Regions from separate parts of the Romboutsia lituseburensis genome, predicted to be linked through region 3. Evidence: riboswitches for the same ligand, from Rfam matches in the RefSeq annotation. Region 3 holds a riboswitch; each other region holds the start of a gene.

Region 1 (10,703 bases), 1.4 Mb from region 3:
AATGTATTACCTAGTGATTTCCAAAATACAGGATCATTAATTAGAGTAGTAAAGTTTTCAAAACCTATAAAAGTCGGATTACTACTAAGACCTGTTGATCTGTACAATGACATTTTTGCTGCACTTAGCATTGGATATATTTTAAATAATAAAAATAATAAAAACGTAGGAACTACACACCAAAATATAAATCTACCTTGTTTTTTTTGTCTTTCGCTTTTTTTTAAAACTTGTTTGTTTTTACTTTGTTTATTTTTTATTTTTTTAGGTGTTTCTGTTTTAATCTCCACACCGATTCCCCCTCTTTTTTATAGTTAAAGTTCTATACTATAATGGTACTAGTACTATTTCTTTATTAAAATAGACTAATCTTACTTAAGTATAGATTTTTTTTACTTTAAAAGGCCGAAACCATTAAAACAAACATTTTCTTATGAAGACATTTTGGTGTATACCTATTATTATTTACTTGAGTTTATATGTGATATTTAGATATAATTTAATTATAGACATTGTATTGGGGTGATTTTATGTTTAACAAAACGACAAGTCCAACATTTAAAAAATTTGGGGATTTAATCTATGAAAATATAAGCTTTGATTATGGTAGCAAATTTTTATTTAAAAATAAAAGTATTAAAAGCTTATATTTAGTTGATAGAGATGATTTATTTATAAAAGTAATTAAAGGAGTTGTAATGATATTAGTTTCATCTGATGGTAATTCTTTAGAGTCATTTATAATAAATAGAACATTAAATTTAAAAAAAGGTATTTATTTTAATCTTATCTGCGTATCTGATGATTGCGAAATTAAAATTTCTTGTGACAGCAAATATTTAAAACCTATAAATTTAAAAGAAAAATATACTTACAAAAATATTTCTTCTTCTTTGAATATAAATGAAATATATACCAAATTTTATCAAGAAAAAGGTATAAACTATAATTTTTCCGGAGAGACCCATCCATATTGGGAGTTAACTTATGTTGATAAAGGTTTATTATCTACTACTGTAGATGATAAAAAGTATGAATTAGAACAAGGAGATTTAATTTTTTATGCTCCTCTTCAATTTCATACTCAATCAACTCTAGATTCTAGTAGTTCTTATTTAACAATTAATTTTAATATGGACTTTAATCATCATGAGTTATTATGTAATAAGGTCTTTACATTGCAAAGAGACTCTTATTCTCTTGTTGGAAAACTAATAGAAGAACTTTCTAGCAAGAGTATATACTCTAACGATTTATCACTTTGTTATTTAAAGCAACTTATTATACAAACACTTAGATTAGAGAATTCTTATTTTCAATCTAGACCAACTACTCATATGCAACAAACTTATGAAAATAATTTGCTAAATGAAATCCTAAAATTTATAGATAATCATTTATATGAAAAACTTTCAGTCGATAATTTATGCCGACATTTTTGTATTAGTCCATCTATGCTACACTCTTTATTTAAAAAGAATATGAATAATACTGTAAAAAATTATATTAATGACCTTAAGCTTAACAAAAGCAAGGAGCTTATTAAAAACTCTACATATACACTCAGTGAAATTTCTGAAATTCTAGGATTTTCATCAATTCATTATTTTTCAAAAAAATTTAAATCTAATTTTGGGATTTCACCTACTGAATATTCAAAATCGATTTATGATTAAACAAAAATAACACCTGTAAAATACAGGTGTTATTTTATTTCTACTTATAACTTTCAGGGTAAATTGCTACTGCCATTTCCTTAAGAGCTTTTATAGCGTGATGTGATGGACGAGATGATGAATTTTTATCTATTAAAAATACTTTATTATCTTTAACTGCAGTTATATTGCTCCAACCATTACGAGATTTAATTTCATCTAAAGGATTTTTAATATAGTCTACATTAGTTAATATTACATCTGGATTTTTATCTATCACTGATTCTTCACTTGGACTTATCCATGATTTTTCATCTTTAAATGCATTTTCTGCTCCAACTAATTCTATCATTTCATTTAAGAATGTTGAATTCCCAAAACTATATAGATTTGGTGCTGGTCCTATTTCAAAGTAAACTTTTTTCTTATCTTTTATAGTTTCACCTATAGCTTTTATTTCATCTACTTCTTTTTTCATATTATCTACTATCTGTTGACCTTTTTCTTTTTTATCAGTTATATCTGCTAAAAACATAATGTCATCATAAATTCCTTGTATACTATCACTACTTGGTATGTAAACTACGCTTATTCCAGCCTCTTTTATAAGTTTAAATGGATCTTCACTTGAACCTGTTTTATTATGTCCTGATGCTATTATTATATCTGGATTTAAAGCTATTATTGCCTCTGCATCTGGATTTAAGAAATCTATTGTTTCTATGTCTTTGTTTATTCCTTCTATATCTGTTGAATATTTATCCACCGCTACTAATTTATCAGCAAGACCTAAATCTACTAGCACCTCTGTGTTTGATGGGGCTGTTGATATTATTCTATCCATTTTTTTAGGAAGTGTAACATCATTACCTTCTCTATCTTTTATTGTTTTACTTTTTGGGCTACATCCTACAGTAGCTAGCATAACTACTAATACTAATGCTAATATACTCGTTAGTTTCTTTTTCATTTTCTTTCTCCTTACTTATAATTTCTACTTATAAATTTTTTACTTCTTCATTTAACTTTAATACTAATACAAAAAACAAAAAAGCATGCTTTGAGAGCATGCTTTTGATTTTATCTTTATTATATAGTTAAATATCTAACCCTCAGAAGATATTAACGTTAAAGATATTGGCAGGTATCCCGGCTCAACTTCATTCTACTTTCAAACCTTCCCGATTGCTCAGTGGTATCTTTGATTTCGTCAGTTTTACGGTTACTGGGGTAGCTTAGACTTTTAATCTAATTCCCTATTAAGTTAAATAAACACCAATACTTTTATTATTCTTTTTTCTCACTTTTATAGTAGCTTATATTTCATGTATTTGCAATCCTTTATTTCAATAATCTAATTTATACCCATTTTTCTTTTCACAATCTCTCAAATATCTAATAAAAAATTCATTTATCTTAATTCACTGCGTATTCACTACTCTTCATAGTGACAACGGCTTCGTACGTTTCTTAAAATATTATAAGTCATACGTATATTAGTTATTTCTTATTATACTTTTTAAAGCTCTTATAAAAATTTCAGCTTCTTCTAATGTGTTATATAACCCTAAACTTAACCTTACCATTCCATATTGTTCTAAGTCTTCATCCATTGCATGTTCATAAGCTTCTTCGTCACTTATACCTAGCAGCCTATTTACATATGGATGAGCACAGAATTTAGCATATCTCAATGCTATACCAAACTCTTCTGCAAATTTATGTGCAACTGTATCAAACTCGATTCCTTCTATATTAAATGTAATTACACCCAATCTATCATCCGTATACTCTGTATCACCATAAAGTATTACTCTATCTAACTTTTTCATTTCTTTCATCAAGTAATTTTTAAGTAGCATTTCATGACTAGATATATTTCTAAATCCTATATTTCTTAATTGATTTAATGAACTTACCATAGCCATTACACCTAAAAAATTAGATGTTCCAGCTTCATCTTTGTGAGGTGGTTCACTCCATACAACACCATAATCACTTACTACATCAACACATCCACCACCTCTTAGAAATGGTTCTGCTTGTGATAGCTCTTCGGTTAATCCCACTATTGCTCCACTTCCATAAGGAGCATACGCTTTATGAGCAGAAAATACTAAAAAGTCTATTTGCTCTTCTGGTGTTCTACCTTTCATATCTACCTTTTTATGTGCTATAAGCTGAGCTCCATCAACTATTATTTTCGCATTATATTTATGGGATATTTTCGCAATCTCATTAATAGGGTTTGTGTATCCAGTTACATTTGATGCTCCAGTTATACTTACATATTTAATCTCACCATTATTTTCTATCAAATTTTTTTCTATATCATTTATATTAACTCTTCCTAATTCATCAACATCTATATATTCTACAGTAGCTACTTTTCTCCAAGGTAAGTCATTAGCATGATGTTCCATTCTAGTAGTCAACACTTTTTCATTTTTATCCTTTATTAATACATTTGCTAATAAGTTTATTCCTTCAGTTGTATTTTTTGTGTATATTACAGTGTGTGAATTGCATCCTAACAAGTTAAAAAATGTTAAAATTTGTTCTCTAGCTTCTTCATATTTTTGAGTACATAAATCACCTTTTTGACCTGCACCCCTAGCTATTGGTCCATATATTAGTGAGTTTTCAATAACTGCATTCGCTGCCATATTTATAGGCGGTGTTGTTGCTCCATTATCAAAATTTATTGGAGTCACAACCCTTCCATTTTTTATCATGACAGGTGTATCTATTCCTATAAATAGACTTCTATAAATATTATAATTTCTCATATTTGTCCTCCTCAATTTATTGTTTCTTTATTTATATATGACTTTAGACTCAATAAAGTTCAAATTTGACAAATACTAGTAATTTATTGTTTACTAAAATATATTTTGTAATATATTTTGGTAATAATATACATTAGATGTTAAAAAAATATATTTTGAAGTTACAGATAACTTATATTCTGATATTTATATTAGATTGTATTAAAAAACTACTTAAAATTAAGTAGTTTTTTAATATGTTTTTTATTTTATTGAAAATTTATATACAGTTTTTTGTTTATACACTTCACCTTTGTTTAAAATAGAATCTTTTATAAAACACATATTTCTACCTATTGGAGGTGCTTGTGTTTCAAAGCATATCCCAAATCTTCTTTGTGCTTTTTTACCATTGTATAATTTAAATTCATCTGGAAAATTCATACTATAAACAACTACAGATTTTTGGTCTGTTGAAATATCTAATACTCTTTTTGATGCCCTGTCTTCTAAATGTATTTTTCCATTCTTATTTAATAAAAATGTATGATCATATCCACTTCCTATTTTTATTTGATCATTATTGCAATCTATATCTTCTCCTATACACTTCATATTATTAAAATCAAAAGCTGTGTCTTTAACATTAATGCTTTTTCCTGTTACTGCACAAGTTTCATCTAATTCTAATATATAATCAGAGTCTATTTTTAAATATTGTGTGGTTATAGGAGCTTTTATATTCCCACTTAAGTTAAAATAGCTGTGGTTTGTCAAATTCACTAAAGTAGTTTTATCACACTTACATTCATATATTTGCTCTATTGTAAAGTCTTCATATATTTTAAAGATTAAAGTAATATCTAGGTTACCTGGATAATTTTCTTCTTTATCTTTGCTAATTGTAGACAACCTCAATGTTATATTGTCCTTATCCTCTATAACATTAACTTCCCATATTTTTTTATTAAACCCTACGTTTCCTCCATGACCGTGATGAGGATTGTAGTTTTTGGATAAGCTATATTGTCTGTCATCTATAGTTACATTGCCTTCACAAATTCGTCCTGATGTTCTACCTATGATTGCCCCTAAATATGATGGATTTTCTATATAACTTTCTATTTCTTTATATCCGACTACTACATTTTCAAAATTATTATACTTGTCTGGAGTTATTATCTTAGTTATAATTCCACCTAAATTAAGTATTTCCACCTCAAATTTATTATCATACTTTATATTATAAGCTACTATATTTTTATCATTTATTTTGCCAACTATGCTTTTAGTACATTTCATAATATCACCAAATTCTAATTTATTTTTATAGGCAATTAGTTTGTAAAAGGCTATAGATTATATATTTGCTCTTTTACGTCCTTCAACATATCCTTTTAAATCTATAACATATCTATTTATAGCATCTAGTCCTTCTTTATCCCACTTAAATACTCCACAATGTTCTAATACCTTTTTAAATATATTTCCGACTTCATTTTCAAGTATTTTATCAACATTATTTTCATTAAAATAAATATATTTTTCTTTTAAACTATTAAACCAATCTAAATGTATTTTTAGTTTTTCATTTTTACTTATTAAACTTATTTTACTTTCATCTAATAAACATGTTCTTATTACAGTTAATTCTTCTTTTAATCTAGAGGGTAATACTGCTAGACCCAGTACTTCTATAAGGCCTATATTTTCTTTTTTTATATGATGAAGTTCCTTATGAGGATGGAATATTCCATCTGGATAGTTTTCATCACATCTATTATTTCTAAGAACTAAGTCCAGTTCAAATTTTCCATCTTTATTTCTAGCTATTGGTGTTATTGTATTATGAGGTATATCATTTGTATGGGAATGTATTCCTACATTTTCATCTGAATAATTTCTCCAATGAGTCAATATTTGATCTGCTAATTTACTGATATTTTCTCTATTTTCTCCACTTATTCTAACTACAGATAATGGCCATTTTATTATAGATATTTTTATATCTTCATATTTATTTATACAAAACCTATAAATATCATCTGCTTTTGCCATTGAAAATTCATATCTTCCACCTTGATAATGGTCATGAGTAAGTATAGATCCTCCCACTATTGGTAGGTCGGCATTTGATCCTATAAAATAATGTGGAAATTTTTCTACAAATTCTAAATTCCGATCAAAAGTATTTTTATTTATACTCATAGGTACATGCTTGCTAGAAAATACTATACAATGCTCATTATAATAAGAATATGGAGAATATTGAAGATTCCATTCTTCATCTTTTAACTTAAATGGTATTACTCTTAAGTTTTGTCTTGCTGGATGATTTAGTCTACCTGCATATCCTACATTTTCTTTGCATAATAAACACTTTGGATATACTGATTGTTTCATGTTTTTTGCAGCTGCTATAGCCTTTGGGTCTTTTTCTGGCTTTGATAAGTTTATAGTTATATCAATTTCACCATACTCAGTGTCAACTTTCCATGTTGTATTTTGAGCTATTCTTTGAGTTCTAACATAATCACATGCCTTGCTTAAATCATATAAATAATTTGTAGCACTTACTTTATCCTCTTGATATTTTTTATTAAACTCCTTTATGACCTCTGATGGTCTAGGCATAAGTAAGTTCATGATTTTAGTATCCAACAAATCTCTATATATAGGAGAATTAGATTCCAGTATTTTATTTTCAAAAGCATAGTTCAATAAATTATCTAGAATTTCAGTTGGATTTTCTAAATTTTCATCTTCTATATTTTCTATTATATATTCATCAAGTCTAAATAACTCAATTAAAGAGTTTCTTATATATATAATATCTTCTTTTTCAAACAATCTTTTTTTTATTCCATAGTTTATAAGCCTCTCAAATTCACTGTATATATTCATATAACTATCTCTCCCTTAATATCTACATTTCAAAACCATTTGGATGACTTTTGTGCCAATTCCAAGCAGAAGATATCATTGCCTCAACAGTTTCAAATTTAGGTTGCCACCCTAGTTCGTGTCTAGCTTTTTCTGATGATGCCACAAGTTTAGCAGGATCTCCAGTTCTTCTTTCACAAACTTTAGCAGGTATAGAATGTCCTGTCACAAACCTAGCTGCTTCTACCATCTCTTTTACTGTAAATCCATTTCCACTACCTAAGTTATATATATTACTATTAGATCTTTCTCTTAGTTTATTAACTGCTAATATGTGTGCATTGGCTAAATCACTTACATGTATATAATCCCTTATACATGTTCCATCATGAGTATCATAATCATCACCAAATATAGATATAAACTCCCTTTTTCCTAATGGAACCTGAAGTATCAGTGGTATTAAGTGAGTTTCTGGACTATGATCTTCACCTATTACTCCACTTACATGAGCGCCTGCTACATTAAAATATCTAAGGGAAATATACTTAATACCATGTGCTATATCAGCCCACTTCATCATTTTTTCCATAGCTAGCTTTGTTTCACCATATGCATTTGTTGGTTTTGTTTCATCACTTTCAAGAATTGGAATATTTTTAGGCTCTCCATATATTGCTGCTGTTGATGAAAATACAATTTTTTTTACATCATTTTTTGCCATAACATTTAAAAGTACTTCTGTTCCATGTACATTATTGTTATAGTACTTTAATGGATTTGTCATACTTTCCCCTACTAATGAATTTGCTGCAAAATGTATTACTTCATCTATTTTATTTTCTTTAAATACAATATCTAATTCTTTTTCATCTCTTATATCTACATTGTAGAACTTAGCTTTTGGATGTATTGCCCCTTTATGACCTGTTTCTAAGTTGTCAACTATAATTACCTCTTCTGAATTATCTATAAGTTGTCTTACTGCATGACTACCTATATATCCAGCTCCCCCACAAACTAATATCATATTTACCTCCCACAATTTCTTAGCTTATAGATTTACTTACCAAGTAAAATATAACATAACTTCATTAGAATATATTTTACTTTTATATGGACTATTCTTTTTTATAGTTCTCTCGCTCCATTTCCTATGCTTACAGTATAAAAATCTGCATCATACCCTATTAATTCTTTATACCCTTTGCCTACTTTTTTTATAAAATCTTCGCTTAATTCCCTTTTAACTATAGATACTGTGCATCCTCCAAATCCAGCTCCTGTCATCCTAGATCCTATCGTAGCCTCATGTCTTAAGGCAAGTTCTACTAAGGTATCTAACTCTATTCCTGTTACTTCATAATCATTTTTTAATGATGTATGTGAATCATTCATTAACTGCCCAAATTTATATATATCTTTGTTTTGCAAAGCTTTAACAGCTTTTAAAGTTCTTTGATTCTCGTAGACAGCATGTCTTGCTCTCTTGACTCTAGTGTTATCTCTAATTAAATGCTTATTGTTTTCAAACTCTTCTTCACTTAGTTCGCCTAATGACTTTATATTAAGTTTTGTTTTAAGCTCTTTTAATGCAGTTTCACATTCATTTCTTCTTTCATTGTATTTAGAATCTGCTAATCCTCTTCTCTTATTAGTATTAGCAATTATAATCACTTCTTTAGTTAAATCAACTGGAGTGTATATATAATCCAAAGTGTTACAATCTAATAAAATCGCACTATTTTCTCTACCCATACCTATTGCAAATTGATCCATTATACCACAATTAACACCTATAAATTTATTTTCAGCCTCTTGAGCAAACTTTACTAAATCTAATCTATCTATATTAAAATTAAATAATTCATCTATCATAACCCCCATTAAAAGTTCTATGGATGCTGATGATGAAAGGCCTGCACCATTTGGTATATTTCCAAATACAACCATATCAAATCCACAATCTATACTGTAACCATGTTTACTTAAAACATCTATAACCCCCTTTGGATAATTTGACCAATTGTGCTTTTCTTCATTTTTTAAATTATCTATATTAAAACTTATTATACCTAAATCATCAAAATTTTTAGAGTACATTCTAATTAATTTATCATCTCTTAATTTTATTGCTCCATATGTTCCAAAACTTAATGCACAAGGAAAGACATTTCCACCATTATAATCAGTATGCTCACCTATTAAGTTTACTCTTCCTGGTGAGAAAAAAACTCGGATATCATTATCACTCCCATAAACTTTAGTAAAAATTCGAATCATATTTTCTTTCATTTTTTACTTCCCCTTTTTTAAATTTTTATCATTATATTTATATATTAGCAGAGTATAATTACCGCAACAATAACGTTTTCTCAATTATAAGTAAATCTATTTATTTTTTACTTTTTTTTACTAAATTTATATACAAAAAACACCTTAAAATATGTTTTAAGGTGTTTTCATTTATATATTATCAACTTTAAATATTTCAACACTTTTTTCTAATATATTAGTAAAGTATGCTATAACTAAGCCATAGTTAGTTATAGGTATATTCCTTTCTTTACACTTTTCAATCTTTTGAATTACACTTTTTCTATTTACCATACAAGCTCCACAGTGTATTACAAAATCATAAGAATCTAGATCTTGTGCAAAATCATAACCAACTTTAAAGTCAAACTCTAGCTTTCCTTTAGCAATTTTCTCTAGCATCTTTGGTATTTTAACTCTGCCTATATCTTCATGACTTACATTATGAGTACAACTTTCACAAATAAGAATTTTTTGGCCTGGTTTTAAACTCTTTAGTCTTCTAGCTCCATCTAAAAAATCTTTTAATTCTCCTTTTTGTCTTGCAAATAATATAGAAAAGCTTGTAAGTTTTAAATCTTCTGGTATTATTTCCTCTACTTGTTTAAATGCCTGAGAATCAGTTATAACTAGATCAATATCTTTTAATTCATCTAAGGCTTGTGTAAGTTCTGTATCTCTTACTACATATGTTTTTATTCCATGATCTAGGCAATCTCTAATAACCTGAACCTGAGGAAGTATTATCCTTCCCTTAGGAGCTTCTGAGTCTATCGGAACTACTAATATTACTTTTGCACCATATTCTAATAAATCACCTACAATAGGTTTCTCCTCTTCTTCTTTCTCTAAATTTTTTATCAATATTTCTCTTAAAAATTCTATATTAGTATTTTTTTTAGCAGATATAAATATAGAATTTTTAAATGTACCTTCTAAATTTTTTATTTCTTCTTTACTTAATTCATCTACTTTATTTATCACTAATAAATGACTTAAATTATATTTGTTAGCTTCTTTTTTCCATACCTTATAAGTATCCAAATCTGGATTTTTCCCATCTAATACGTATATAGAAAAA
Region 2 (10,703 bases), 160 kb from region 3:
CATTCTATAATCTTTACTTAAACTTAATGCTCTATTTTTCATTTCTAGTGAAGATGCTTTTGTAAAACTTATTGCTAATATACTTGTAGGCTTTATTTCTTTATTTACTATCATATTAGCAATTCTATATGTTATAACTCTTGTTTTACCTGACCCAGGCCCTGCTAATACCATACAGGGTCCATTTAAATGCTCTACTGCCCGCTTTTGATTTTCATTTAATTTATCTATACTTATCATAATTACCACCTTGAAATATTATTTCCATTCGTTACTTAATACTTTTCTATTTTTCATTATAAACTTTATACTAACTATATATACTAAATATACTTCTAGCTAAAACTATTATAATCTATAATTAAAATAATTCAAATTTTTACTATAATTAAAACCATACTTTATCAGTTCTATTTTATAAATATGAATCCATTCAGGTATAAAAATTACCCTTTCATGTAAAATCTATTGTTTATTAAAATTATAAATGATATCCTTACAATGCAAATCACTACTAAGCATTTAACATTTATAGATTATGTTAATTAAAAAATGAATTTATTATTTTTAACCTCTATTTACTAGATATTATTAAATTTATTTAGTGGTTTAAGCATCATCCTAACTTAGATATTTATATGGCTTGATATAAGTATCTAAGTAGCTTTTTAAATTTAAATCAACATCAGGAGGATTTATGAGAAATTTTTCAGAAATAAAAAGTACATCTAAAGAACAATTACTAGATAATTGGAAATTACCTGTTTTATTTACTTTTTTAACATTAGTTTTATATGGTATTTCTATATATTTCGATGACGATATATCAAATTTCGGTATAGCAGTTACTTTAACCATTAGTATATTAGTTGGTATATTAAGCATTTTCCTTACCAATATTCTATTAAATATAGCAAAGTATAATGAAGTCAAAAGTATAAAGATACCATTAAAGAAATTTTTAAGAATTATAGGAGCAAGCATTGTAGTCTTTATACCAATGTTTGTACTAATATTTTTAATAGTTCTAGGAGCAACATTTGGATTAGTTGGTATCACAGATAGTTTCATGCCTATATTAATTATTATAATTTCAATATATGCATTTTGCTTTATAGCTGGTCTATATTTATCATTCGTAAATTATCTAATCTTAGATGATAATAAGATATTTAAATCAATCAAATATAGTTTTTTATATATGAAAGGTAATTTATTAAAAACAATATGGTTATGTATAACATTCATACCATGGATGTTATTAACAGTAATAACATTAGGTTTAGGATTATTATATGCAGGACCTTATTTACAACTAGTTTATATAAATTACTATTTAGAATTAAAGAATGAATTTAATACTAAGAATGAATAATAAAAAGGTTAAAATCTATTGACTATAGATTTTAACCTTTTTAATTTAGGCATAAATTTTTTCAAATTACCCTCTAGCATTCTCCTAATTTAGTTACTTTTTCTAATACTTCTGATGAACTATTTTGGTCAGTCATAACCGTCAAATAATCACCTGCTATAATCTGAGTAGAGCCTTTCGGTAATATCTCAGTATTACCTCTTGTTATAGCAACTACTAAGCAATTCGTAGGCCATAAAATATCCTTAATACATTTACCATCAAGCTCACTATTCATATGAACTGCCGCTTCTAATAAAGTTTTCTTACCATTTCCTTCATATTTATTTTCTCCCTTAGATAAAAGTCTTTCTAATAAACTTTCATATATAGGATGAACCTTTAATATATCCGATGTAATTTGTGCAATAACAACTACTATAGAAAGTGATAATAAGTGCTCTAAAGAACCTGTCATTTCAGAAATTAATATAATTGCAGTTATAGGTGCTTTTACGGTTGCAGCGAAATGCCCCGCCATTGCTAATACTATAAAGTTTATAATATAACTATCTGGTACACCTAAATAAGATATAGCTATAATTCCAACCACATTTCCAACTAATGCTCCTAATGTAAGTAAAGGGAAAAATATTCCTCCAGGAACTCCTGATCCAAAGCATATAAATGTAAATAAGAATTTAACTACTATAAACACAAATAAAATATTTATAGCAACTCCACCACTTTTTAAACTCATTATAAGCTCATGACCACCACCTAATAATATTGGTGATGTTAAACCTACTATACCTGTCATTATAAAAGGTATTATTGTTTTCATTTCTGTACTTAACTTACTGTTTTTGAAAATACTTTGAGTTTTTAAAATTCCATTATTGAATATAAATCCACTAATACCTATTGTTATACCTAATATTATAAGTACCCAATAGTATTTTAATGGTATTGGTGTCAATGCTCCAAAGTGTAATGATGGTATTAAACCGAAGAATTGTTTTGATACAAAATCAGCAGTTAAAGATGCTATCATTGCTGATAATAATACTAATGGAGAGAAGTTCTTATGAGCTTCTTCTAAAGCAAACATTACACCTGATAATGGCGCATTAAAAGCGGCAGATAAACCTGCACTTGCTCCACTCGTTATTAAATATTTTTCTTCATTTTCTAGTTTTTTTAGATTTTTTGATACGCCTTCTCCTATACAGGCACCCATTTGTACCGATGGTCCTTCCCTACCAACTGATAGTCCAGCACCTAAACAAATAAGACCTCCTATGAATTTATGAATTAAGACTCTAAACCAATTTATTTCTAATCTTCTAGTTAATATACCTTCCACTTGAGGTATACCACTTCCACTTATCATTGGTTCTCTCTTGATTTGTTTTGCTACTATATAGCCTAATATAATTAATACGATAAATATTATTGGTATATATACTAGATTTTCTTTTCCTCTAGAATATACGTCGATAAATACATGACTTAATTTGGATGCAATAAATCTATGTAGTACTATAGTTAAACCTACTAGAATTCCAACTAAAAGAGAATCTCTTACTAGTCTGTATTTAGAATTTTGAGCTCTTTCTAATATATTGTAAGCTCTTTCTCTACTGCTTCTCACGTAGAACATCTCCTTTCAAATTATGGAAAATCCATAAAAAAAAACTACCGATAAATCGATAGTCTTTCACTGGCGGAGAAGGAGGGATTCGAACCCTCGCACCGGTTTAATCCAGCCTAATCCCTTAGCAGGGGATCCTCTTGAGCCACTTGAGTACTTCTCCAAGCTCTGTTCACTTACAAATTAATTATATTATATTATTTAAAATTAGTCAATATAATTTATATATATTTTTTATGTTTTACTACTTTTTTTATTTAAATTATATAAAGCAATAAAAAATACTAGATAGCATCTCTTATTGCTTTATCATTAAATATTATTTTTTTAATTCTGGATATAGCCCTTGAGCAAATGTATTTATACCATCAATAGTTCTTACACCACTACAATACATATCTCCTAACGCTATAGGATTTATTCTTTTATCTTTTACAGCTTTTAGATTTGCTAGTGCTTTGTTATTTAAAATTTTATCAACTTCACCTTGAGCTACATTTTTATCATTTCTATCCATATATACTACAAATATAGAATCTGGATTTAATTTTATTAAATCCTCTTCACCTATATCTCCACCTTCTGGATTTAATAATTCTGCACCTAATTTAGATACCATATCTCCACCTAAAGTTTTAGCTCCATAAGTATAGATCTTTCCATCCATGTATTCAACAATTAGTGTTGTTTGTTTTTCTTGACCTTTTACTTTTTTTACAACATCATCTATACCATTTTTTATTTCATCTGTTATAGCTTTAGCTTTATCTTCAACATCAAATATTTTCCCTACATTTAATATATCTGTTATCTCATTATCTACTGTTTTTTCTTCTGTAGCACCACTGTTTACTGACATATATGTATTTATTCCTTTGTCTTGCCAGTAATTTACTTCACCTAATCTTTTCTCATCAAATATAGACCACCAAGAGAATATAAGATCAGGTTTTTCCATTATTACAGTTTCTTTATCAGGTGTAAACTTATCTGAATAGTTCACTTTACTAAAAGCTTCTTTATATTCGTCTTTAACTTCATGATCTAAACCTGCTGCTAACTTTATTTTATCCTCTAGACCTAATGCTAACATTGTTTCTATAGAGTTTTGATATACTGCTACAACATTTTCTGGTGCTTTATCAAATGTTACCTCTATAGGTTCTTTCTTATAATTATACGTTTGAATAGTTACGGGATAATGAGATGATTTACTTTCTCCTGAAGAAGTCTTATCACTTGAATTATCTACTTTCCTTGAAGCGCAACCAACAAGACCTAAAACTAACACAGTTCCTAACATTAATGCTATGCTCTTTTTTAATTTCATAATTTCCTCCCCATGCTTTATTTTTTATCATATATAAAAATAAATTTCTATGCTTTAGCTAATTAAATTTAAATATTTTAAATAGAATCTTAAAGAGAGTATATCTAAATTTTTAGATCTACTCTCCTATATAATTATTTATTGCAAGCTTCACAAGTACCTGCCCCATTACAAGTACAAGCATTAGACTTACAAACGTCACATGTTCCTTGATTATTACAAGTACATTGATGCTCTTTACAAGTTGCACACATATATTTATCCCCCAATTCTTATTAATGTTTCCTTGCATATTATATCGTACAATTGTGTACTTTTTGTGTCAAAATCATGTCAAACTTAGTTCAATTTACATTTTACGTAAATATAACTTATTTTTTATTATTTTAAACTATTCATAATGTATAGTAAATATAAATCTAGATCCTACTCCTACATTTGATTCAACATAGATTTCTTCATCTAAGTGCCTTATTATTTCTGCAGCTATAGATAATCCAATTCCCGTACCCATAGATTGCCTAGATTTATCAACTTTATAAAATCTATCAAATACAAAAGGTCTATCCTCTTCATCTATTCCAATTCCGGTATCAGATACAACAACATTTAGAAACTCTTTTTCTATAATAGTTTCTAAACTCACAGTTCCTTCTTCTCCTGTAAATTTAAATGCATTATCTAGTAGTATCACCAAAACTTGTATTATTCTATTATAATTAGTAAATACAACAGATTTATCACCTTCAATTTTTTTGACATTTAAATTTATATCTAAGTCATTTGCAATCACTTCAAACTTTTCATATATTTCTTCTAAAATATCATTTAAATCTACTTTATCTTTCTTTACTGATACATTACCTGCTTGAAGATTAGATAACTCTAGCATGTCCTTTATTAATACTTCTAATCTCATCGATTCTCTTAATATCATACTATAATATTTTTTCCTATCTAATTTATCTGAAAATGCATCATCATTTAACATTTCTGCTACTGCTCTTATAGATGTTACTGGAGTCTTTAATTCATGTGAAATGTTAGCTACATAATCTTTTCTCATTTGATCTAATAATCTAGCTTCCTTATCATTTTGTTCTAACCTTAATGTTAGTTCATTAAAAGCTCTAGCTAAATCACCTATCTCATCATCTTGACTTTCTTTTATCCTTACAGAATAATCCCCTTTTGCCATAGACATTGTAGCCTTAGTCATATCATCTAAGGGTTTAAACCATTTTTTACTTGATAAGTATATAGGTATAATAGTAGATGTTAAAACTAAAACTACACTTATCATTAATACAATATAAAATCCTACAAATAAATCTGCAAAATCTTTTGTAAGCTTTATAACAAATATGGCACCAACAATTTTGCCGTCTTGCTTTATAGGCTCTCCTACAATTATGGAGTCTCCCTTTAATCCATAAACTTTAGTTACACCTTTTATTGAATTTCCTCCCAAAACTGTATTTATGTATGGTTCTAATCCTTGTTTTATTTTTATATCATCAATTATAATTCCATCTTCTCTTTTAGGATATATTTTACATATTGATTGTTTAGAATTATCATATCCTTTTATAATAACATCATTTCCTAATATATTTTGAAGTCTATCAGACAATTTACTAGCCACAATATCATATTGATATATTGTATCTTCTACTTTCTGCTGGATTTCTTCTAATTTAATTTTTAAAAAGTATTGTTTCAAAGTTATACTACAAAATAATATCATAACTGAAACAGCAACTATACTAGCAATGCCTATCGTTCTAAATATTTTTTTAAATAGTGAATGATTCATTAAGACACCTCAAATCTATATCCCACACCATATATAGATTTAATTTCCCAATCAGAGTCATATGAACTTATTTTTTTTCTTAATCTTTTAATTTGAGTATCTACTACTCTAGTATCCCCAAAATAATCATATCCCCAAACTTCTGACAATATAAAGTCTCTTGTCAATGTCTTTCCTGGATTTGATGCTAGCATATAAAATATCTTAATTTCTTTAGGTGTAATACTAACTGGATGCTTATTTATATATACTTCGTGACTTTCTAAATTTATTTCAAGGTTTTTATGTTTTATTAAATCACTTTTTTTATACGAATTTGCGCTAGTTACTCGTCTTAAAACGGTTTTTATTCTTATTACTACCTCTCTTGGCGAAAATGGTTTAGTTATATAATCATCTGCCCCCATTTCAAGTCCAGTTATTCGGTCTATAGTCTCACCTTTTGCTGTCAACATAATAATTGGAACATTACTTACTTTTCTAATTTCTTTACATACTTCAGTTCCAAACATCTTTGGCATCATTAAATCTAATAATATAAAATCAGGATTATATTCTTCAAATTTTTTTAACCCATCGATTCCATCGTATGCTGATACATAATCCATACCTTCTAATTTTAAATACTCCCCAACTGTTTCATGTATTGATTCTTGATCATCACATATTAAAATTAAAGTCTTTTTCAAAATTACTCACTCCTTTATCCCCTTGTAGCCATTTAACCTCTTGCTATAAAGATACTAACATAAAAAATGCTTTAGCAATACAGCTAAAGCATTTTTTATGATTAAATCATTTATTTTATTAAAAATAGGTTAAGGGCAAAATTAAAAGCTCAATCAAACGGGGATGAGCTTAGTATACCTATATAATAAATATTCATATAGTCAGTAAGAACCTTCCTCATCCCCGAAGAAATCCTTTATATATTATAGGTAGATATCCTGGCTTAGCTTCATCCTACTAGTTTACCTTCCCGTGAAATTATCACAGTGGTTTAACAAACGTTCGTCCACATTACAGTAGCGGGTGCTGCAAAGGATTTTAACCTTTTTCCCTATTAATCTCTTTTTAGAGAGCCTATAATAGATTTAATTTTATAATAAAATGCTTTATAATATATATTATACATGCATTTACTTGGCTTTTCTACTACCTAAATAATATCCTATGATTCCAGCTCCTAAAGCTGCCTGAGTAGCAAATAGTAAACTTTCTATTTCTCCACTAGGTGGCTCATATAAACTACTAAACCAAGGCTTATAGTCTGGAGATATTTCTGTTATTGCATCCTCTGCTTGACCATCAGCTCCACCATATTCTGCTCCTGGTTTTAATACTAAAGGAGTCACTATAAGAGCAACTGCTATTAAAAGCATTATAAAGTTGTTTTTATTAGCTTTTTTATTATCTTTATTTTTATTTGCCTGTTTCGCATTTGTACTCATCGTAGTCTACTCCTTCCTCTTCTCTTTGTGTGATCATGTTATATATTATACTTGTTAATATACCTTCACCTATTGCTATAGGTATTTGAGTTAAGAAGAATATTCCTAAGAATTTAACTAAAGATGCCATAACTCCACCAGATGCATCTGGAAACGCTAATGCTAGTTGAGTTGCTGTTACTGTATATGTAGCTAAGCATCCTAATGCAGAAGATATAAATACATTAAATCTAGTATTTACATTAAACTTTTTAAGTAATTTATATAGTCCATATGTAACTAAGGCTCCTACAACTGCCATTGAGAATCCATTAGCTCCTAAAGTTGTTAACCCACCATGTGCTAAAAGTATAGCTTGGAATAAAAGTACTATTGTTCCTAAAACAACCATTACACTTGGTCCAAATAATATAGCTCCTAGTCCTATCCCTGTTGGATGTGAGCAACTTCCTGTTAATGATGGTATTTTTAGCGCTGATAATACGAATACAAATGCACCACATAGCGCTAATAATACTTTCTTTTTAGGATTTTCTTTAAGTATTTTTGTGATATTTTTTAATCCTATTAAAAAACACGGTATAAATATTAAACTCCATGCAATAGACCACTTTGGAGGTAAAAATCCTTCCATTATATGCATGGCGTGTGATTGAACAGGATTAAGTAGTATAAACATGAATGCTGCCATAATCCCTAATCTAAAATTTTTCATTAGTCCATCTCCCCTTATTAAGTTTTTCTAAGTTAATTATACAACTAAATTGTGTCTTTTTTGTGTCATATAATTGTCAAAATTAGTACAAATTTCTTATATTTTTTTATATAACTAATTTAAATTAAACAAATTTTTTATTATAAAAAGCAGTAACTAATTTTTTAATTATAGTTACTGCTAAATGGTTAATATATTTTATTATAGTGCTGCTTGTGTATGCTCATGGTAATGTTCATGTTCACCTGTAAAACCATCTTCATGTACATGATCATGACCGACTCCATTGATATGTTCGTGAGTATGCATAAATGATACCTGTAACTTGTTGTTTATAGGATTTACACCTACGTATGCATTTACCCCAAATACTTCTTTTAGCATCTTAGAAGTTATAACATCCTCTACTTTACCTGCATTTATTATTTTTCCTGATTTCATAACTATTAAATAATCACAATACATAGATGCTAAATTCATATCATGTATTGCTGATAGTGTTGTTATATTAAGACTTTTAACTAAATCCATTAACTGAATTTGATATCCTATATCTAAATGATTTGTAGGTTCATCAAGTACTAAAAAATCAGTATTTTGGACTAATGCTCTTGCTATTAAAGTTCTTTGTTTTTCTCCTCCTGATAGTTGAGAGAAACTTCTATCTGTATAGTTATCTAAACCTACTTTTTTTAGCATATCTTTTACCATATTTAAATCTTCTTTTGAGTAATCTTCAAAAACTGATTTATATGGATATCTTCCCATTTTAACGATTTGCTCTACTGTAAAATCAAAATGTGTATTACTTTCTTGAGCTAGTACAGCTATTTCTTTTGCGCAATCTTTATCCTTCATTGTTGATAAGTCTTTATTATCTAAAAATATACTTCCATTGGTTGGCTTATAAAGTCTATATATATTTTTAAGCAATGTTGATTTTCCTGAACCATTAGGTCCTATAACCCCAACAAATGAACCTTTGGGAACATCAAATGAAATATCTTTTAAAATTTCTTTTTTATCTATATTAAATTTTAAATCTTTAACTTGTATCTTAAACATTACTCTTTTCCTCCAAATGAATAATTTTTCTTAGAAATTAAGTATAAGAAGAATGGACCTCCAACTAATGAAGTTATTATTCCTATTGGTATTTCTATTGGTGGGAAAAGACCTCTTGCAGCAACATCTGATGCTATTAAGAATATAGATCCTATTAATGCTGAAAGTACAGTTAACTTTTTATGATCACTTCCTGCTATTGTTCTACATATATGAGGTACAACTAATCCTATAAATCCAATTGCACCCGTTATTGCAACTAATGCAGATGTTAATAATGTTGCTAATATTAAAATTACAGTTTTTATAAGCTTAATATTTATTCCAAGTATTATTGCGCTATCATCGCCTAAAAGTAAAATATCTAATGATTTAGACATTATTATAGCTATTACAACAACTACTAACAATATAATGAATGGTAATAATAGTACATCCCACTTAGCGCCACCTAAGCTACCTATTGTCCAGAAAAGAGCTGTTTTAGCTTGATTTGAATTTTTAGCTGAATATATTAGTAAATTTGTAAGAGCTGCAAATATAGTTGATATTGCCATACCAGAAAGAACTAATCTTGTTGTAGATGTAGTTTTTCCCATCTGAGTTCCTATTGCAAACACTAACACTCCTGATAATATCGATCCTAAAAATGCTCCTGTTGTTAAACTGTGTATTCCAAATATTCCACCTAATACTAAAACTGCAACTGCCCCACAAGATGCTCCTGATGATATCCCTAATATATATGGATCTGCAATTGGATTTTTAGTTACACATTGCATAAGAACCCCACATATTGCAAGCCCTGCACCACATATTGCACCTAATAAGACTCTTGGGAATCTTATTTCCCATATTATGTTTTGATTCATAACTGTTGATACATCACTAAAAACTGCACCATTTGTTAACTTACTAAGTAATACTTTATATACTTCTCCAGGTTCTATATACGTACTACCTATTGCTATTGCAACAACTGATGTTGCTGCTAGTAGTATTACTAATGCTATTACCCAAAATAAGAAACCTTTCTTTTTAGAAAGGCTCCTTTTTTCTTGTACTGCTACTTGCATTATTTATTTTCTCCAAAGAAATATCCGTACATTTTTTCTATAAGTTTAGGATTTCTAACCCCTGGAGATAAATCAGCTAATCCCACAACGTATATTCTATTATTCTTTATAGCAGGCACATCTTTAAGTGCTGGATGAGATTTTAAGAAGTCTATTTTCTTTTGTACTGGTTCACCTGCCATAAAATCAGTTACTAATATAACTTCTGGATTTTCAGCAACTATACTTTCCCATGAAACATT
Region 3 (10,703 bases):
TTAGCATTTACTAAATCTAATTTCATTATAGATATGGCCCTTACTTCTTCTTTTGTAATAGGAACTTTTCCTGTTATAAACTCACTATTTTTCATGTGCAATCTCCACCTATTTTATGACTTTAATAATCTTCAAGTATTACTACTACACACATATCAAATTCATCTATATTCAATATTTCCTCTGGGCTTCCTATAGTTATTTTTTCATTGTCATAAGATAAATTTTCTCCAACAATTACTGTTCTATCTAAATCTCTTTTTAAAATTTCTTTACAGATCTCTTTTGGACCTATTATTTTATCAGTTACCATACATACTTTTTTATGATCTAATACATAATCAAAATCTGGTGTCTTTCCATGACTACTAGTTATATATAAATCATTCATATCTATATGTACCTTTGAAAAAATATACTGTAATGAACTTATTCCAGATACTACATTTAAATCTTTTGGTTCTATATTTTTAGATAAATATCTCCCTATTCCATAAATAAATGGATCTCCTGATGCTAGTACAGATATCTGTTTATCTTTATTATTATTTATGTACTCTATTATTTCTTTTAAGTTTGAGGCTAGCTCTATTTTTTTTCCTTTGAAATCTGTAATAGATTCTAAATTTCTTTTCCCTCCAATTATTACATCAGAGCTATTTAGTAGCTTTTCTCCTAGCTTCGTTATGTAATCTGTGTTTCCTGGACCTAAGCCTATAACATTTATCATCTAAATACCTCCACTAAACTGTCTGTATTATTAGATTTTCCTAGTAAGGTCTTGTCCATAGAGAATATCATGACCTCTACTTTTATTTCATCATCACCTAAATATTGATTTACTTTAAACTTACACTTGTTACATATCAAATTGTAAAAGTCTTTATACTCACTATTATCTATAATTTCAACAGCTTCTTCTGCAGTTAAACATTCATTAATTTTTTTTAAAAACTCGTATGGTGCTCCCATCATAGCTAAATTTGAAACTAATATTTCACTTCTAGCATCTGCAACTTTACTATGAGTGTTAAATATTCCTGCTGATAATTTTATAAATTTACCAATATGACCAGCCATAAGAATTTCCTTATATCCCATTCTTTGAGCTTCCTTTAGCATATAACCTATAAAGTTACTTGTTCTAACTACATATTTCATATCTAAGTTCAAATTTTCTTTTATAAACTGTTCTCCATGATTACCAGGAACTAAGATTATTTTATTTAAGCCTTGTTCTTTCTTCATTTGAAGTTCTATTGATAACGATTTTTTCCAACCTTCATCACTCATAGGTTCAACAATTCCTGTTGTTCCTATAATCGATATTCCACCTATTATTCCTAATCTTGGGTTAAATGTTTTTTTAGCAATTTCTTCTCCCTTAGGTGCAAATATAGTTATTTTTAAAGCTTTATCATCATCTAAATACTGGCTACTATCATCACCAATTATTTTTCTTATTTCACTATTTATCATTTTCATAGGAACAGGATTTATAGCTGCCTTTCCTACTTCTACACTAAGACCTTTTTTAGTTACAACTCCTATACCATTTCCGCCACATACAACTATATCTTCATCACCTTGTTTTTTAATAATTTCGGCTCTAGCATGAATATGCATAGTATGCGTTGCATCAATATCATCTCCGCCATCTTTTTCTATAGAACACTCCACATAATTATCCATAATAACTATGTTATCTACTTTAAGTGTTAGAAAAATTCCTTTAGGTGTATCTATATTTATAGTTTCTGTTCTCTTTTTAGTTAATAGCATATAAGTTGCAGCTTTTGCTGCTCCAGTAGCACAAGAACCTGTTGTATATCCTCTTTTATACTTTTTACCATCTATATACACATATTCTTCCATACTATTACCTACATAGTGTATAAAATAGCATTAATTATAGCTGCTGCTAAATTGCTACCACCTTTTCTTCCTTTTGAAATTATATATGGTATATCTGTTTTTTCTAATTCATCTTTAGATTCTGCTGCCCCTACAAATCCTACTGGCACGCCTACAATAGCATCTAATTCTAATTCATTAGAATTTTTCATTTCCATAGCTTTATATAATGCTGTTGGAGCGTTACCAAATACAAATAATTTTCTTCCTGGCTCTTTTGCTGCTATTTCTACAGCTGCCATTGAGCGAGTAATAGATTTTTCTTTAGCTAATTTTGCAGTTTCTTCATCTGCTACTAGGCATTTGTACTTACATCCTAAAGATTCTAATCTTTTTTTATTTATCCCACTTAATGCCATATTTGTATCTGTATATACAGTTGCATTATTTTTAAGCGCATCTATTATGCTTTCTACTGCTTTATCTGATATTTTAAGAATATCTAGATATTCAAAATCCGCTGTTGTATGTATTGAACGTTTTATTATCTTCTCTTCAACGTTATTTTTAAATTCATAGCCTGGTCTTATTTCATCTATTATGTCTTGTATCATTTCAAAACTTTTTTCTTCTATTTTCATAGGATTTTTGATGTATTCCATTCTAATTTCCTCCTAATTCCACCATCTATAATATTATGCGTATATATTTTGTTATAAACTTTATCTAATTTATAACTTTTTAGCTTTTCTATAAGTTTTTTATCATCCATGTGTTCATCAATTAATATACCAACTACAGTTCCACTATGAGCAATATTAACACCATAAGCTCCATAGTTTTGAGATATTTCTATAATTTCTTTAAGACCTTCTTTTTCATCTATATTTTCATTAGCCAGACCGCTCATTGTGCAAGCTTTACCTATTATAGATAGGTCATTTTTTCTTATTCCTTCTTCTAGTAAATAAAATGATTCTTTTATAATCTCTTTATTTTGAAGTTTTATATCCTTATAATTAGGAGTATTTCTAATCTTCATAGTGTCTAAAGTTTTATTAGGTTCTAATATTATTACTTTAGAATTTTTTATATTTCCTATATACTTTATCACTTCTCCATTTAGTGGATTGAATATGCAATTCTCCTCTATGTATGTAGAGTCTGTTGGTTCTATTGTTGATGCTAACTTAGATATTTCTTCACCAGTTAAATTTTTATTTATTAAATCTAATGTAGCAAATATTGTAGCTCCTATATCTGCCGTAGAGCTTGCCATTCCCTTTCCAACAGGAATTTGGCTATCAATATTTAAAGATATATTTTTACTATCTTTAACTGGCAATCTAAATTTTTTAAATACTTCTTCTATTGCTTTTCTAGATTTTGATGGTCCTAAACTTATATTGTTTAATTTTTCTTCTAGAGTTACTATTGAATACATATCTATTGCATATGAGCTCAAATACTCTTCTTTGTCCCTAATGCCTTGAACAAATTCGCCACACGATGCTGGACAAATACCATAATATTTCATTCTAATCACCTAATAAATTTTTCATATGTTTTATAAGGATTTCATTTTCTTCATGAGATTTTATAGCTACTCTTATGTAACTATCATCTAATCCGATAAAATTCGATGCATCTCTTACAAGAATATTCCCTTTATTTAATAATTCGACTTTTATTTCATTAGACCTTCTATTATTGAGCTTAATTAGTATAAAATTAGTATCTGTATCATATACATTTATCTCACTTATACTTCTTAGTTCTTTTAGCATATAGTTACGTTCTTTTATATAATATTCTTTGCTTTCTTTTATATATTGTCTATCCTTAAATATATAATTTGATAATGTATCTGCAAATGAATTTATTGTCCATGGCTCTTTATATTTATAAATATTTTCAATTATTTCTATGTTGCTAGTTAGCCCATATCCTAATCTCAAACCTGGTAATCCAAAAAATTTAGTAACAGCTTTAAGTATAAATAGATTTTTATATTCTTCTACATATTTTACTAAACTAAAATTTTCTTCTAATCCTACAAATTCCATAAAAGTTTCATCTACTATAAGCAGCTTATTATGTTGTTTCATTAGATTAAGTAATTCTGTTAAATCTTTTACTTTACCATTTGGATTATTTGGATTACACACAAACAAACTATCAAATTTATCAATATTTTCTTTTATTTGATTTAAATCTATAGAAAATTCATTTTTACTATCTAAGTCTAAATTTAAAACATCTAATCCACTTAAACTTGCACTTCTTCCATACTCTGAGAAAGTAGGATTTAATATAGCTAGTCTTTTGCCTATACTCTTCATTAATAAATAAATTATTTCTGTTGCACCATTTCCAGGTATTATAAAATCTGAATTTAAACCTATATATTCTGATATATTATTTTTTAAACTTGTATAAGTTATATCTGGATAGCCCTTACAGTTCTCTAATCCTTCAAGAATATATTTATCTAAATCAGGTACTACTTTAGGATTTATGTTTGAGCTAAAATCAATTATCTTTTTTGGGTCTATATTATACATTTGCGCTATTTCATTTACATTAGCTCCATGACCTAAGTCTTTCATATGTCCACCCCCTAATTTTCAATTTATACCTAAATAAATTCAGGCATCTCAATTTGCTTAAGTATAAACTGAAATAATTTTACCTGAGTGAAGTATAATCCTCTATACATTCACTCAAGTATTGTTTAAATTATATAAGAATAAATAATGCAGTAAATATAACCATTGAAGTTAACGAAGTTGCATACATTATTTTATTTGTTTTCACTATATCTTCTATTTCAATTTCTCTTATTTTATCTCCTATAGTAGGCTTATAAACAGCTTGGCCAAAGTATATATTAGTTCCTCCTAGCTGTACTCCTAAAGCACCGGCAACTGCCCCTTCTGGATAAGCACAGTTAGGACTTTTATGATTTTTTCTATCTCTTACTGCTATTTGAGATGCTTTTTTATAGTCATATCCTAATAGCAAACTCCCTATAGACATTAGTAGTACTGCTATTCTTGCAGGTATATAATTTGCAACATCATCTATTTTAGCTGATGCAAATCCTAAATCTTTATACTTTTCATTTTTATATCCTACTGTAGAATCTAAAGTATTTATTGCTTTATAAGCCATAGCAAGTGGCGCTCCACCAATAAATGCATAAAACATTGGTGCAATTATTCCATCTACTGTATTTTCAGCTACAGTTTCTACTGTTGCCCTTATTATTTCACCTTCATCTAAATCAGTAGTATCCCTTCCTACTATGTAAGATAGCTGTGTTCTAGACTTTTCTATATCTCCTGTTTTTAGAACATTATATATTTTTATAGCTTCATCTTTTAAACACTTAGTTGCTAATGTTGTATATATTAAAACTGAATTAGCAATTATGTAGCCACCTGGAATAAAACTAAATAACTTAACTATCATATAAGTTACTAGGTAAGTTAGTCCTACTGTTATAGTCCATAAAACAAATCCACCTATTTTTAAACCTTTATCTGTTTTAGCTATATTTCTTATTTTATTTTCAGTCACTTTTATTAATTTTCCAATATATCTAACTGGATGAGGGAAGGAATATGGATCACCTATAATTAAATCAATTATATATCCTATATAAATAGATACTATATTCATATTAGTTGTTTCCTTCCTCTAAATACTTATCTACTCTATTGTTTAATAAGTTTTTTATACAATCTAAATTATTATAAAAATGAGTATGTAAATATGTAGCTAAAGTATTATTTTTACTATATCCACCTTCCCACTCGTTAACTACTTTTCCATCTCTTTCTTTTCTCATAACGTATGCACATTCCTCTTCTGTTTCAAATACAGAGTGATGGAACTCATGACCTTTTATCATTTCATCAGCCTTAGATAAAACGGTATCACCTTTTGCAGTACCATAACAATATCCAAATCTTTTTAGGGATGTTGTCATTTTACTATTCCCTTCAAATATACCTACCATATCATAAGATATATTTTCTTTATCTAACAGGGTTTGACCTAAGTACATAAGTCCACCACATTCTGCATAGATAGGTATATTGTTTTCATGAGCTTCTTTTATAGATTCTCTCATTAATACATTTGCTTCTATTTCTTTACTAAATATTTCTGGGAATCCTCCACCTATATAAATATAATCTGATTTTGGTACCTTATTATCTTTTAATGGACTAAAGTATTTTATATCTAAACCTAACTCTTCTAGTAATTCTATATTTTCTCTATAGTAAAAATTAAAAGCTTTATCATAAGCTATAGCTATTGATTTTCCTTTAACTTTATTTTCTTCTATAAAATTATCTAATTTAAATGTGCTTTCTATTTCTTCAGTCTCTGAAATTTCTATAATCCTATCTATATTTATATACTTTTCTATTTCCTCAGCTAAGCTATTAAACTTGTTTTTTAAACCATCTATCTCTACACTTGGCACAAGTCCTAAATGCCTAGATTCTAATGAAAATTCATTGTTAGGTGGGAAGTACCCTAAAACTTCAACACCGCAATATGTTTCGATGGCTTCTTTTATAATTTCATAATGTGTCTTAGTCCTTACATTATTTACTATTACACCTTTTATATTTACATCTTTATCTAGTTCTTTATATCCTAATACCATAGCTGCACTTGATGCTGCCATAGCTTTACCATTTATAACTAGTATCACAGGAGCTTTAAGTATTTTTGATGTATGCGAACTTGTACAATTATCTAAGTTTATTCCTATTCCATCATATAATCCCATTACACCTTCTACTACTGATATATCAGCATCATCTGATGCTTTATTAAAAACGTATTTGATTTGCTCATCATTTAGCATGTATGAATCTAAATTTCTTGAATGTCTTCCTGTTATAAAAGTATGGTAAGATGGGTCTATATAATCTGGACCTACTTTATATGGCTGTACTCTCATATTTCTTTTAGTTAGAGCCTGCATTATTCCTAGCGATATAGTTGTTTTACCTACACCACTATTAGTTCCTGCTATTAAAATTTTTTTCATATATTCCACCCAATTATATAATTTATTTTTTTATTACTGATTTTTCATGTTCATCCATAATTTCATATATTTTTTTTATATCTAAATGTTCTCTTAGCAATTCAGCAAGTCGATCATATTCTTTTTGCTTAAATTCTTCAAAAGAAGCAACACTACTTTTTACTTTTTCTAATCCTTTAGCTTCTCTTATATTATTTAAAAGTGATCTTGTAAAATCTACATCATCAAATATTCCATGAAGATATGTTCCAACTACATTCCCCTCTTGATTTACACTTCCCTCTTGATAATTTACCTGTTCATCCAATTTTTTAGTTATTGTATTTAGACTATTTACACTACTTCCTATATCAGTTATTCCCATATGTATTTCGTAACCTTTTACTTTTTTTCCACCTAAATTACTCATATATCCATTAAGTTTTTGACTTATAATAGCGTTTACTTGTGTCGTAGTTTTTTCTTTTTCAAAAGTCGTTATAGTATCTAATAAACCTATTCCATCAAACTCCTCAGTATCACCTTCAACATGATATGGATCTCTAAGTTTTTTACCTAACATCTGATATCCACCACATATTCCAAATATTAGTTTACCCTTTTTATGAAGCTCTTTTATTTGCTCCTCTAATCCACTTTCTCTTATATACTTTAAGTCATCAATTGTACTTTTGCTTCCTGGTAAAATTACTATATCTGGATTTCCTAAACTTTCTCCATATCCTACATATCTAATACTTACATCTTCTTGTGTTTCAAATATATTAAAATCTGTAAAATTAGACATATGAGGTGTTCTAATTATTTCTATATGAATATCATTTTTATCCATCTTTGTTTTAAATTTAGTAGTTACGCTATCCTCATCTTCTATTTTTATATCACTATAAGGAATAACCCCAAGAACAGGAACTTTTATTATTTCTTCTAACATTTTTATTCCTTCACCTAAAAGTTCTTTTCTTCCCCTAAATTTATTTATAATTACACCCTTAACTCTTTTTCTTTCTTCTTCACTTAATAAAAGCATTGTACCTGCTAGTGATGCAAATACTCCACCTCTATCTATATCTCCAACAATTATTACTGGAGCATCTGCAATTTCTGCCATACCCATATTCGCAATATCATGTTCCTTTAAATTTATCTCAGCTGTACTACCTGCACCTTCCATTACTACAACATCATACTTATCACTAAAACTTTTAAAAATATCCTTTAGTTCTTTTGCTAGTATTGGCTTATATGTATGATAGTCCGAAGAAGACATGTCCTCTCTTACTTTTCCCCTTACAATCACCTGGCATCTATGATTTCCTGATGGTTTTAATAATATTGGATTCATATCTGCAATAGGTTCTATTCCTGCTGCTTCAGCTTGAAAAACTTGTGCTCTCCCCATTTCTAATCCTTCTTTTGTTATAAAAGAATTTAATGCCATATTTTGTGATTTAAATGGTGCAACACTATATCCATCTTGTTTAAACACTCTACATAGACCAGCAGTTAAAATACTTTTCCCAACATTTGATGCTGTCCCTTGTAACATTATTTTTTTGCCCACTGTTTCACTTCCTTTATCTCATTATAAATTTCATAACAAAAAAAGTCCTAGCTCTAGTTAGAGTTAGGACTTTTATTCTATGATATATCAAATAAAAACCTTCACCCCGAAGATCTCATTAATAAATTAAATTAGGCAGGTATCCTGGCTCAACTTCATCCTACTCCTATACCTTCCCATCTTTTAAGACAGTGGCAATTTTTAGTTTCGTCCGTTTTACAGTAGCGGGGGCTGCAAAGGCATTTCACCTTTTTCCCTTTTAATTTTCCTTTAAAGAAAAACCTCTTTTAATCTAATATTCAATTTTAAAGGCTCATAAAATTTGTATTATTCATAGTATGTATTACTGTAAATCCATTATCTATTTCTAAAATTGTAACTGATGCATTATCAATTTTAAAGTTCCAATGATATTTATAGCTATTTGATATTAAATAAGTAATTATGTTTCTTATAGTTCCACCATGGGAACATACAAGTACTGTTTTATTTTTCTCTTCAGAAAGTATATTACTTATTTCATCAGCTACTCTATTATATGAGTCTATCAAACTTTCTCCATTAGGATACTTATATTCATATCCCTTATTTATCATATCTTGAAATTCATTAGGGTAACTTTTCTTTATATCTTCAAATGTTATACCTTCAAAATCACCAAAACTAATTTCTTTCAAGTTTTCTTTTTCTTTTATTTGTATATCCTTTATTTTAGATATCTCTTTAACTGTATCTTTAGTCCTAGAAGATGTTGTTGTATAGATACTATCTATTTTTATATCTTCTAAATATCTAGTAAGTTGTTTAATTTGTTTCTTTCCAATTTCACTTACTTGGCTATCTATATGACCTGATAATCTATTGTTTTGATTGTCAGTTGTCAAAGCATGTCTTACTAAAATTAATTTTGTCATTTATTTTCCTCTTTTAGCTTAACCTATTATTAGATATATGTAAAGTAAATATATTACTTCTCCTAATTCTATACTACATCCTAATATATCACCTGTTACTCCGTCAATCTTTTTATATACGTGACCTTTAAATATTTGATTGAATAAAAGCACAAGTATTATTGATAATAACACTTTAATTATAATTTCAAACGGAGTTAAGAACATAAATCTTGCAATTAATGTTATTAATACTATTGTATATACTATAGCAGTTAAAAACATTCCTGTTGTTAATTTACCTATAAACATATTACCCATGCCTTTAGCTCTTGGAGAAACAGTTTTATATGTAAGCCTAATTACACCTAGTCTTCCTATCACAGGCATAAACATTACTAGCCACATGTATCCATTATTTATAATGCTGTATATAAATCCTACTTTAAGCAAAATAACAAACATTACTGCTAAAAGTGAATTTGTACCTAACCTTGAATCTTTCATTATTTCTAACATTTTTTCTTTATCTCTATAGCTGTATAAAGCATCAAAAGTGTCACCTAATCCATCTATATGAAGACCACCTGTTAAAACTACAGAGCTTAAGGTTATAATTATCGCTGTTACAAATGGATCAAATATATAACCACATATTGTTCCTATTAAAAATAAAAGTACTCCTAGTACAAATCCAACTAAAGGAAAATATGTTATAGACTTATGAAATTCCTCATCAAATCCTACATCTATATTTATAGGTATTCTGGTCATAAACTGAAGTAATGCAATAAATCGTTTCATAATCTACCCCTTTATTTTCATAGGTATACCACTTACTACAAAATAAACTTCATCGCTTTCTGATGCTATTTGTTGATTGATTCTACCTACAATATCTGTGTATACTCTGCTTAATTTATTAGCTGGAACTACTGCCATTCCAAGCTCATTTGTTACAACTACAAAGTATAGATTAGTTTTTTTAATTTCTTCTATTAATTTTTTTACTTGATCTTTTATATACTTTTCTAACTCATTTATTTCTTCTTGATTAGCTTTATCTATATCCATATCATAAGTAAACATTAAATTATTTACTAATAAAGTCACACAATCTAGTATTACTGTCTCATGATTATTTGATATTTCTTTAATAATAGAGTATATATCTTTATATATTTCATAAGTACTCCAATTTTGTGGTCTACTTTCTTTATGTTTCTTTACTCTATCTTTCATCTCATCATCAAATGGTATAGAAGTTGCTATATACGCTGTGCTATTATTTTGGTCTATGCATAATTTTTCTGCAAAA

Evidence for each region. Region 3 has a riboswitch for cobalamin ahead of NWE74_RS10245 (cobyric acid synthase). Riboswitches for the same ligand answer to the same signal wherever they lie in the genome.
Region 1: it holds a riboswitch for cobalamin, as region 3 does, so the genes downstream of both, NWE74_RS03905 (ABC transporter substrate-binding protein) here and NWE74_RS10245 (cobyric acid synthase) in region 3, are expected to answer to the same signal.
Region 2: it holds a riboswitch for cobalamin, as region 3 does, so the genes downstream of both, NWE74_RS09520 (response regulator transcription factor) here and NWE74_RS10245 (cobyric acid synthase) in region 3, are expected to answer to the same signal.

What each region holds. Positions count from the first base shown of each region.
Region 1 covers NZ_JANQBQ010000001.1:770,767-781,469, forward strand. The annotation lists gene NWE74_RS03895 (carbohydrate ABC transporter permease) at 1-290, opposite strand, end outside; gene NWE74_RS03900 (helix-turn-helix domain-containing protein) at 531-1,676, shown strand; gene NWE74_RS03905 (ABC transporter substrate-binding protein) at 1,717-2,625, opposite strand; cobalamin riboswitch at 2,777-2,950, opposite strand; gene NWE74_RS03910 (aminotransferase class V-fold PLP-dependent enzyme) at 3,152-4,444, opposite strand; gene NWE74_RS03915 (aldose epimerase family protein) at 4,688-5,725, opposite strand; gene galT (UDP-glucose--hexose-1-phosphate uridylyltransferase) at 5,783-7,327, opposite strand; gene galE (UDP-glucose 4-epimerase GalE) at 7,350-8,336, opposite strand; gene NWE74_RS03930 (galactokinase) at 8,438-9,601, opposite strand; gene hydF ([FeFe] hydrogenase H-cluster maturation GTPase HydF) at 9,773-10,703, opposite strand, start outside.
Region 2 covers NZ_JANQBQ010000001.1:1,968,979-1,979,681, forward strand. The annotation lists gene NWE74_RS09490 (ATP-dependent helicase) at 1-240, opposite strand, end outside; gene NWE74_RS09495 (DUF975 family protein) at 698-1,375, shown strand; gene NWE74_RS09500 (chloride channel protein) at 1,449-3,017, opposite strand; tRNA gene NWE74_RS09505 (tRNA-Ser) at 3,079-3,171, opposite strand; gene NWE74_RS09510 (ABC transporter substrate-binding protein) at 3,328-4,338, opposite strand; gene NWE74_RS09515 (sensor histidine kinase) at 4,730-6,154, opposite strand; gene NWE74_RS09520 (response regulator transcription factor) at 6,154-6,843, opposite strand; cobalamin riboswitch at 7,074-7,256, opposite strand; gene NWE74_RS09525 (energy-coupling factor ABC transporter substrate-binding protein) at 7,294-7,605, opposite strand; gene NWE74_RS09530 (energy-coupling factor ABC transporter permease) at 7,577-8,320, opposite strand; gene NWE74_RS09535 (ABC transporter ATP-binding protein) at 8,522-9,385, opposite strand; gene NWE74_RS09540 (FecCD family ABC transporter permease) at 9,385-10,461, opposite strand; gene NWE74_RS09545 (ABC transporter substrate-binding protein) at 10,461-10,703, opposite strand, start outside.
Region 3 covers NZ_JANQBQ010000001.1:2,130,278-2,140,980, forward strand. The annotation lists gene NWE74_RS10205 (decarboxylating cobalt-precorrin-6B (C(15))-methyltransferase) at 1-95, opposite strand, end outside; gene NWE74_RS10210 (cobalt-precorrin-7 (C(5))-methyltransferase) at 122-730, opposite strand; gene cbiD (cobalt-precorrin-5B (C(1))-methyltransferase CbiD) at 727-1,875, opposite strand; gene NWE74_RS10220 (cobalt-precorrin-8 methylmutase) at 1,884-2,516, opposite strand; gene NWE74_RS10225 (cobalamin biosynthesis protein) at 2,492-3,391, opposite strand; gene NWE74_RS10230 (pyridoxal phosphate-dependent aminotransferase) at 3,393-4,463, opposite strand; gene cbiB (adenosylcobinamide-phosphate synthase CbiB) at 4,594-5,538, opposite strand; gene NWE74_RS10240 (cobyrinate a,c-diamide synthase) at 5,540-6,928, opposite strand; gene NWE74_RS10245 (cobyric acid synthase) at 6,951-8,492, opposite strand; cobalamin riboswitch at 8,609-8,793, opposite strand; gene NWE74_RS10250 (histidine phosphatase family protein) at 8,798-9,406, opposite strand; gene cobS (adenosylcobinamide-GDP ribazoletransferase) at 9,425-10,189, opposite strand; gene cobU (bifunctional adenosylcobinamide kinase/adenosylcobinamide-phosphate guanylyltransferase) at 10,193-10,703, opposite strand, start outside.